Regions from separate parts of the Gottschalkia acidurici 9a genome, predicted to be linked through region 3. Evidence: riboswitches for the same ligand, from Rfam matches in the RefSeq annotation. Region 3 holds a riboswitch; each other region holds the start of a gene.
What was found. Region 3 has a riboswitch for S-adenosylmethionine ahead of metK (methionine adenosyltransferase). Riboswitches for the same ligand answer to the same signal wherever they lie in the genome.
Positions count from the first base shown of each region.

Region 1 (3,288 bases), 1.1 Mb from region 3:
TTATTCTCTTTATATAATTATTTATATCAATACATAAATTACATACTTTTATACTTTATAAATTTATAATATACAAAACTTCTATTCAAATCAAATCACTTTTTAAATTTACATACTATTATAGTATTTCTTCAGATAATTATTTTACTGATACATATTCATTTCCTTCTATATAAAATCTCCATAAATAATCTTTCGCTTCTTCTGCATAATCAATTCCAATCCTTTTAGACTCTACTATATTAATCTTTTCATCTACGTCAGGATTTTCTATATATAAGTTATCTCCACATAAATCTGCTTTATTTAAGCTTCTATCTATATCAAGTGCTATACATAGCTTTCCTGGGCCACTAGTGAGATTTCTTATTTCTCTTTTTTTAAGCTCTATATAGCTTTTATTAAATCTATTTAAAGACATTTCCTCTAGACCTTCTATAGGCTCTACTGCTCTAATTAAAACAGCTTCTGGTATTCCTTCTTCCTTAGTAACTACATTAAAACAGTTATACATTCCATATATCAAGTATACATAGGAAGTGCCGGGAATTCCGAACATAGCTTCAGTTCTAGGTGTGACTTTACCGCTATATGTATGAGCTCCTTTATCCTTAGTCCCCATATATGCTTCCGTTTCAACTATTTTTCCAACTATCTTTTTTCCTTTAGATTCTCTTACTAAGTATTTTCCTAAGAGATCTTTAGCTACTTCTAATGTATCCCTACTATAAAATTCTCTATTTAGCTTTTTCACAATATCACTTCCTTCAAATATAAAGTAAACCCCTAGTTATTTATTTTTTAATCTAGGGGTTTACTTTATATTATATCCTATTTTTATTTTTAGTATTAATCAAGTACATACGGTGTCTCTTGATATACATAGTAGTTTAACCAGTTTGAAAATAATAAACTCGCATGACTTCTCCATCTTACTATTGGCTCTTTAGTTGGGTCGTCTTGTGGAAAATAGTTTTTAGGTATATCCACATTGTCCAAACCTCTTGCAACATCCCTATCAAACTCGCTTTTTAAAGTCAAAGGATCGTACTCTGAATGACCGGTTACAAATACTTGTCTCCCATCCTTGCTAGCAGCTATATATACTCCACTTTCTTCAGACTCTGAAAGTAGTTCTATTTCTGGAATTCTTAATATATCTTCTCTTGATATATCTGTGTGTCTCGACTGCGGTGCAAAATATTCATCATCGAAACCTCTCAAAAGATTACTTTTTTTATTAATTACATTATGTTTGAATACTCCAAATATCTTTTTATCAAGCATATGTTTATTTATACTATAATGATAGTAAAGTCCAGCCTGTGCCCCCCAACATATATGAAATGTAGATGTTACATTACTTTTAGTATATTCCATGATATCCGCTAGCTCTTGCCAGTATTCAACATCTTCAAATTCTATATGTTCAACAGGAGCTCCTGTTATTATCATTCCATCAAATTTTTTATTTTTTATTTCTTTAAACGTCTTATAAAAACTTTCTAAATGTTCCTTACTTATATTTCTTGATTCATAAGTTTCTGTGCGAAGAAGTGTAATCTCTACTTGCAATGGAGTATTTCCAAGTAGCCTTAGTATCTGTGTTTCTGTTTCTATTTTAGTAGGCATAAGATTTAATACAGCTATTCTTAATGGTCTTATGTTTTGCGTTTTAGCTCTACTTTCTCCCATTACAAATATATTTTCTTCAGTTAATATTTTATAAGCGGGAAGTTCTGTAGGTATTACTATAGGCATAAAAACACCCCCAAAGTATATTTTTTCATAAAAAAAGCCTCTTTCAAAATGAAAGAAGCTTTTTTTGTATCGCTCCCTCATCTTCCGGATACCAATTTTTTTGGCTATACCGCTGGATTTAGCACCTTAGCACAAGCTCGGTTGCCGGATTTCATTGGGCCAGTTCCCTCAATCTCTCTCGATGAGTTTTTTATTTTATAAGTTTTATTATATATATATACATGTCAAATGTCAACATGTTCGCAATTTCCTTAATATTTTAGTCTGTTTACAAGTCCTATCATTCCTAATATATAACTATCTACACCAAATCCACTTATCTGTCCTATACATGCTGGTGCTGTTACTGACTTTGTTCTAAATTCTTCTCTTGCGTGAACATTACTTATATGAACTTCTACCGTAGGAATATTTACAGCTTTTAGTGCATCATAGATTGCTATGCTATAGTGAGTGTAAGCTCCAGGATTTATTATCATACCATCGTATTTTTCATAGGCCTCATGAATAAAGTTTATTATTTCTCCTTCTATATTACTTTGAACTATTTCTAATTCTATAGAAAGTTCTTTAGACTTCTCTCTTAAAATTTCACATAGGCTTTTATAATCTACATTTCCATATATATTCTTTTCTCTTATCCCTAGCATATTTATATTAGGACCATTTATTAGTAATATTTTCATATTATCATCTCCGTAATTTTGTCAACGACATCATCTAAATCTTTGTCATTAATTACTTCTATATCACAGTATTTTTTGTAAAGATCATATCTTTCCTCAAATAGCTTATATATTTTTCTTTACCATCTTTAAGCAGCGGTCTCTTTTCAACATCCACATCTGACACTATGTTTTCTATAGGTCTATTTATGAATATTATAATTCCATTTTCTTTTAAAGCTCTTATATTTCTTTCCCTCTTTACTACTCCACCACCTGTAGATATAACTACTTTTTCTTTTTTAGATACATCTTCTACTCCATTGCTTTCTACATCTCTAAAATACTCTTCACCATGCTCAAACATCTCATCTATACTCTTCTTCTCTTTTTCTACTATATATTTATCTATATCGCAAAATTCATATCCTAATTTTATTGCTAGTTTTTCACCTATAGTAGTTTTACCACAGCCCGGCATACCTATCAATACTATGCTTTTTTTCATATATTACGACGCCCTCCTATGTGGTTTTTTATAGTTTCCTAGTAGTTTAAAGTAAGTACTATTTGCCTTTATCTTTTCCACAACAAATTTTACTCTATCATCTTTTAAATTTCCTTCAAGATCTATATAGAAGAAGTATTCCCATGACTTCCCTAAAATAGGTCTCGACTCTATTCTTTGCATATTTAGATTATTCTCAGTGAAGTAGCTTAATGCACTATAGAGAGCTCCCGGCTTATGTGGTGCTGAAAAAACTATACTTATCTTATTATTATCATCATTAATTTCTAAGTTCTTACCTATAACTATGAATCTAGTGTAATTATTATTATTATGATTTATACTTGGTGCTAA
Region 1 covers NC_018664.1:1,330,774-1,334,061, reverse strand. Annotated here, with positions in the region: gene CURI_RS06205 (DNA-3-methyladenine glycosylase) at 140-754, opposite strand; gene metA (homoserine O-acetyltransferase MetA) at 850-1,761, opposite strand; SAM riboswitch class I at 1,836-1,949, opposite strand; gene aroQ (type II 3-dehydroquinate dehydratase) at 2,013-2,447, opposite strand; gene CURI_RS06190 (shikimate kinase) at 2,506-2,934, opposite strand; gene pheA (prephenate dehydratase) at 2,938-3,288, opposite strand, start outside.
Region 1: linked by a shared signal. The riboswitch ahead of metA (homoserine O-acetyltransferase MetA) and the one ahead of metK (methionine adenosyltransferase) in region 3 are both predicted to bind S-adenosylmethionine.

Region 2 (3,288 bases), 1.0 Mb from region 3:
TTCTTCCGTTAATTGTTGATGTGTAGTTGATGCTGCATGTATTATAAGTGACTTAGCATCTCCTACATTTGCTAAATGTGAAAATATCTCTACAGATTCTATTAATTTTTTACTTGCCTCATATCCACCTTTAAGTCCAAAAGCAAATATACTTCCTGATCCTTTAGGCAAATATTTTTTAGCTATTTCATGATATTTATTTGTTTTAAGTGCAGGATATTTCACCCATGCTACTTTTTCATGATTTTCTAAATATTCAGCTATTTTTTTTGCATTCTCTACGTGTCTTTCCATTCTAAGCGAAAGAGTCTCTATTCCCTGTAAAATTAGAAATCCATTAAACGGAGATAGACAGGCTCCTATGTCACTCATAAGTGTATTTCTTGTTCTTGTAATATAAGCAGTTTCTCCGAACTGCTCGTAGAACTTTACTCCTTTAAATCTATCTTGTGCTTCTGTAAGCTGAGGGAATTTTCCGTTATCCCAATTGAATTTTCCACTATCAATTAGTATCCCGCCTATGCTAGTTCCATGACCTCCTAAAAATTTAGTAAGTGAATGAACTACTATGTCTGCTCCAAATTCTATCGGTCTACAAAGATAAGGTGTAGCAAATGTATTATCTACTATTAGTGGTACTTTATTTTCATGTGATATATTAGCTATTTCTTCTATATCAGATACATTTATTTCTGGATTTCCTATAGTTTCTATGAATACTGCTTTAGTTTTATCTGTTATTACTCCCCTAAGCTCATCTAAATTGTCAGGATTAAAATACTTAACATTTATACCAAGGTCTTTAAAAGTATAATTAAAAAGAGTTACTGTCCCTCCGTATAAAGTTGATGATGCTACTATCTCATCCCCCGCCTTTGCTAGACCTAATATTGCATAAGTTATAGCTGCCATTCCAGATGACGTTACTAATGTAGATAATCCACCTTCTAACTGTGCTAATCTATTTCCTAATATCTCAAACACAGGATTTCTAGTTCTAGAGTAAGCATATCCGAATTTTTTTAATGCAAAAATATCTGCAGCGTCTTCTGTATCATCAAATAAATAAGATGCTGTTTGATAAATTGGTACTGCTCTAGATTTAGCTTCTCTATCTATAGTTTGCCCTCCATGAAGTTGTATAGTTTCAAATCGTAATTTTTTGTCCATTTACCTAGCCTCCTAATTTTCTATAATAAAAAATCTTCCTACTATTGTTCAGTAGGAAGATAATCTTCTGTTTCGTCTTATCTATCAGGATCCTACCTGCTGGATGTAGCACCTTCAAGAAATTCTCTTGGGTTGCTGGGCTTCACAGGGCCAGTCCCTCCACCTCTCTGGATAAGAATATTTTATTATCAAATATGTACCATATATTATAGATTATTATATAGTCTTAATAATATTCTGTCAACTTTATTTTTTATAATTCTTATAGGTATTATAGAGATTACTTTTTATATCTTTACAAAAATAAAATAATAAACTATAATTGTGTTAAATCATATAAAGAAAAATATAATAACATCGAGCTAGGGGAGCCTTTTGGCTGAGAAGGTTTAAAAACCTGACCCTTTGAACCTGATATGGTTAGAACCATCGTAGGAAAGCTTATATTTAGTTTACTTTATAATAGTAGATTATTTTTGCTATATATTATTTTGCATACTATAAGGCTTACCTAGAGGTAAGCCTTTTTTGTATTCTCAACAGTATTAAAGAGTTTTATTTAGAAGGTGGTGATATAAATGAACATTTTTATAAATGGTCAGAAAGAAGTTATAGAAGAAAGTATAACTCTTTTAGATTATTTAATATCCAAAGGACTTTATCCAAATAATGTAGTGGTTGAATATAATCTTAATGTACTTAGAAGTGAAGATTGGGCTAATACAGTATTAAAAGAAAATGATAGCTTAGAAGTTTTAAGCTTTGTAGGAGGAGGTTGATAATATGTCCGATAAACTAATAATTGGTGGAAAAGAGTTTAGTAGTAGATTGCTTGTTGGAACTGGTAAATATTCTTCCGATAAGCTTATTCCACAAGTCTTGGAAAAATCTAAATCTGAAATCATTACGGTTGCTTTAAGAAGAGTAAATTTTAGTTCTGATTCAGAAAATATACTAAGTTACATACCTAAAGGTATCCAACTTCTCCCTAATACATCTGGAGCAAGAAATGCTGAAGAAGCAATACGAATAGCTAGACTTGCAAGGGCAACAGGATGTGGAGATTGGATTAAAATAGAAGTTATTTCAGACAATAAATATCTTCTTCCTGATGGATATGAAACTATAAAGGCTACTGAAGTTCTAGCATCTGAAGGATTCGTAGTCCTTCCATATATAAGTCCAGATCTTATGGTGGCAAAAGAGCTTGTTAATGTAGGGGCTGCTACTGTTATGCCTTTAGGTTCTCCTATCGGATCAAATAGAGGTATACAGACTAGAGAGCTAATTAGAATACTCATAGATGAAATACCTATTCCAGTAATTGTAGATGCAGGTATAGGTAAGCCCTCTGATGCTTGTGAAGCTATGGAAATGGGTGCTGATGCTTGCCTTTTAAATACAGCTATAGCTTCATCTAATGACCCTATACTTATGGCTCAAGCTTTTGGTAGTGCGGTTGAAGCTGGAAGAAAGGCTTACCTTGCAGGACTTGGAGAAGTAAATATAACAGCAAGTGCATCTTCTCCACTTACAGGTTTTTTAAACGAATAATTTGATAAAGAAGGTTATATTATGAGTTTTTATAGTATTTGTTCTAAATACAAGGACTTCAATTTAGAAAGTTTTAATAAGCAAATTACTAAAAATGATATAAGGAAAATCTTAAAGAAAAGTAAGTTAAATTCTATGGACTTCTTAGCATTACTCTCTCCAACAGCAGAATATTTTCTTGAGGATATGGCTCAGCTATCACATAAACTTACAGTTCAGCAGTTCGGAAAGACTATACTTATGTATACTCCTATGTATTTAGCCAATTATTGTACAAATCAATGTGTCTATTGTGGGTTTAATGCAGTAAATAGTATAGGTAGAAATCAATTAACATTTGAAGAGGTTGAAAAAGAGTCGAAATTAATTTCTTCTAAAGGATTTAGGCACATATTAATACTTACCGGAGATGCAAAAAGTATATCTTCCGTAGAGTATATTAGTAAATGTGTAGATATTTTAAGGAAGTATTTTAACTCTATCGGAATAGAAATATATGCATTAGAAGAGAATGAATATTCAACATTAGTACAAGCAGGAGTTGACTCTTTAACCATATATCAA
Region 2 covers NC_018664.1:1,261,507-1,264,794, reverse strand. Annotated here, with positions in the region: gene CURI_RS05915 (O-acetylhomoserine aminocarboxypropyltransferase/cysteine synthase family protein) at 1-1,170, opposite strand, end outside; SAM riboswitch class I at 1,245-1,348, opposite strand; TPP riboswitch at 1,525-1,625, shown strand; gene thiS (sulfur carrier protein ThiS) at 1,749-1,949, shown strand; gene CURI_RS05905 (thiazole synthase) at 1,954-2,724, shown strand; gene thiH (2-iminoacetate synthase ThiH) at 2,746-3,288, shown strand, end outside.
Region 2: linked by a shared signal. The riboswitch ahead of CURI_RS05915 (O-acetylhomoserine aminocarboxypropyltransferase/cysteine synthase family protein) and the one ahead of metK (methionine adenosyltransferase) in region 3 are both predicted to bind S-adenosylmethionine.

Region 3 (3,288 bases):
TAGTTTGAGAAATCTCCCTATATTCTGTTCCACTAGCAGTACGTAAAGATATAGCATCTGTTTCTAAACTATTTTGAAGCATTTCTTTAGCTTCATTTTTACTAATATTAGATTTTTCAGATAAGCTTTCTGCTAATTCATCTAGTGTTTTAGGATCACTAATTGTAACATCAGAGTTATTTAAATCCAAAGTTTGTGTGGAATCAATCGTGTCATTAGAAGCATAAGAATCAATAGAAACTGATAAAGTGAGTATGGTAGCAATTAAAAAAAGTGATAGATATTTGGTTAACGATTTAATCATTCTCATATAAATATGCACCCTTTCCATTTGTTTTTTCAACGTTGAAATATTAAATTTACAAATGCTAGCATAAATCAATCATATGACATAAAGAATTAAGTGTCAAATTAAACTATTTTTTATTTAAATACCTATTACAGGTTAAAATGTTTAGATTGTAATCAAGGTAGAGTTTTACACTAAGAACCGAAGATCAACCGAATGTTTTTCTCAGTTATCCTTCTGGCTCACGCGAGTGTTCCTGAAGGGAAATAAAGTTTTAGTTAATTTTTTAAAAAAGGTTATAGGTTATCTGAATACTAGAGTAAAGCCTTGTCTTTTAAGCCTGTGGAGCAAATTATCCTTACATGATCTTTTTATAATAATCATGGAAGAGAGGTTGCAGTGAGAGGGTTTTAGGTATAAAAAAAGATATGCAATTAATACATCTCTTAAGGGTTACAAACTTTACAGGCAGTATATACCGTGACTTGAGCTTCACTTGACGTAACGTATTGCTTTATTTGTCTTACAGTTCTACAGTTAGCTCTGTGATACTTTTTATCTGTCATGACTATAACAAGATCTACACTGGTGTTTTGCTGTGATTGAGTATTCGCATTATAGTTATTACTAGCAGTACTTTAGCTTCGTATTGAGCCTTAGCAGATTCGTTCCAAAGTCCTGTACTATTATCTTTGGCTTCTGATGTAAAACTAGTATTGGAATATTAAAGTTAGATTATTAGTTAGTAAGAACTGAAAGCAAGATAATAGAAGCATCAACAGAACACTTAGAGCAGTACCTGTAAGTAGAGATGAACTTATAGATTAAAAGTCAAATACAAAACTTATTATAAAAAAGCCGATGTTGCATGTATTGTTGGGAGTTCAAGAAAGTATATGAAGAAAGAAGGACTGTAATTAGCATGTGAGTTTGAGATAGCTATTGACATAAAAAAACTATGTGGTAACATTACTCTATTGAAAATAGAATAAAAAACTTGATTACCTTATCAAGAGAGGTGGAGGGACAGGCCCTATGAAACCCGGCAACCGATAATTTAAATTATTTGGTGCTAAATCCTGCAGGACTAGAGTTCTGGAAGATGAGGTCTTATTATAATAAGAAATAAGGGCTCTTCTTTTAGAAGGGTCCTTTTTAGTTAACAAACCAATTTCAATGTACTTTTGAAATTACATGAGTTATTAATATTCTTATCAATGACATAGAAGAAACTATCGACATAGGGGATTAAGAATTATAAACAATGAGAAGGATAAGATACTCAATATGCGTCTTATTGTGAATAATAAATATAAGGAGTGATATGTTAAAATGAGAAAATGGTTATTTACATCGGAGTCAGTAACAGAAGGACATCCAGATAAAATGTGTGATCAAATATCAGATGCTATACTAGATGCTATGCTTGAAAAAGATCCATCGTCAAGAGTTGCTTGTGAAACTACAGTAACTACAGGGCTTGTGATGGTAGCAGGGGAAATAACTACAAATACTTATGTGGACATACCTAAGTTAGTAAGAAAGACTGTAGAAGAGATAGGGTATACTAGAGCGAAGTATGGATTTGATGCAGAAACTTGTGCAGTTATGACTACTATAGACGAACAGTCAGCAGATATAGCTCAAGGAGTAGATGAAGCTTTAGAACATAGAGAAGGGCAAAAAAATGAATTAGATCTAATTGGAGCAGGAGACCAAGGTATAATGTTTGGTTTTGCTTGTAATGAGACTAAAGAGCTTATGCCGCTTCCAATATCATTAGCTCATAAACTAGCAAAGAGATTAACAGATGTAAGAAAAGATGGAACACTAGACTACTTAAGACCAGACGGAAAAACTCAAGTAACAGTAGAATACCATGATAATAAACCAGTTAGAGTAGACGCTATAGTTATATCTACTCAACATGGACCAGAAATAGATCAAGAGACTATAGAGAAAGACTTAAAAGATAATGTAATAAGTCCAATAATACCAAAAGAATTATTAGATGAAGATACTAAATACTATATTAACCCAACTGGAAGATTCGTAGTTGGAGGGCCACAAGGAGATACTGGACTTACAGGAAGAAAAATAATCGTAGATACTTATGGTGGATATGCAAAACATGGAGGAGGAGCTTTCTCAGGAAAAGATCCAACAAAAGTAGATAGATCAGCTGCCTATGCTGCAAGATACGTTGCAAAAAATATAGTAGCTGCAGGACTTGCAGATAAATGTGAGCTTCAACTTGCATACGCTATAGGGGTTGCACAACCAGTATCTATACTTGTAGATACTTTCGGAACTAATAAGATAGAAGAAACTAAAATAGAAGAACTAGTTAAAAAACATTTTGACTTAAGACCAGCTGCAATAATAAGAGATTTAGACTTAAGAAAACCAGTATACAGACAAATAGCAGCATACGGACACTTCGGAAGAGAAGACTTAGGATTATCTTGGGAGAAAACAGATAAAGCTGAAATCTTAAGAAAAGAAGGACTAGGACAATAATAAACCAATAAAACAATAAAAAAGAGCCTATACAAGGCTCTTTTTTATTGCAAAAAAATACAAGTAGTTAATGAAACTCTATTACATAGTTAGCACGACTTTATATATACACTAAATAGAAAAGAACGGACTTGAAAGATATCTTAAGCGGACTTTTACTCAACTCCTAAATTTACCAAATAAGTCTACATATATAAACTATACTTACCTAGGAATAAACAATGGAGTACTCCTAACGGAGGTAAGTATGTATATAAAGATAAATCACTTTTACGAACAGATTAAAAGTGGAGGACCAATAGATAGTAAATATAAAGAGGAGATTTTAGAAGATTTGAAACCACTGATAATATCGTCAATAAAGAAATACTATAATAATTATCAAATGTACGATGACCTTATTCAAGAAGGATATGAAGTTATATTAACTATATTGCAAGAAAAGAAACTAGAAAGTGGAAAACACTTCTTAGGATATA
Region 3 covers NC_018664.1:233,249-236,536, forward strand. Annotated here, with positions in the region: gene CURI_RS01120 (hypothetical protein) at 1-310, opposite strand, end outside; SAM riboswitch class I at 1,293-1,398, shown strand; gene metK (methionine adenosyltransferase) at 1,622-2,809, shown strand; gene CURI_RS14855 (sigma-70 family RNA polymerase sigma factor) at 3,057-3,288, shown strand, end outside.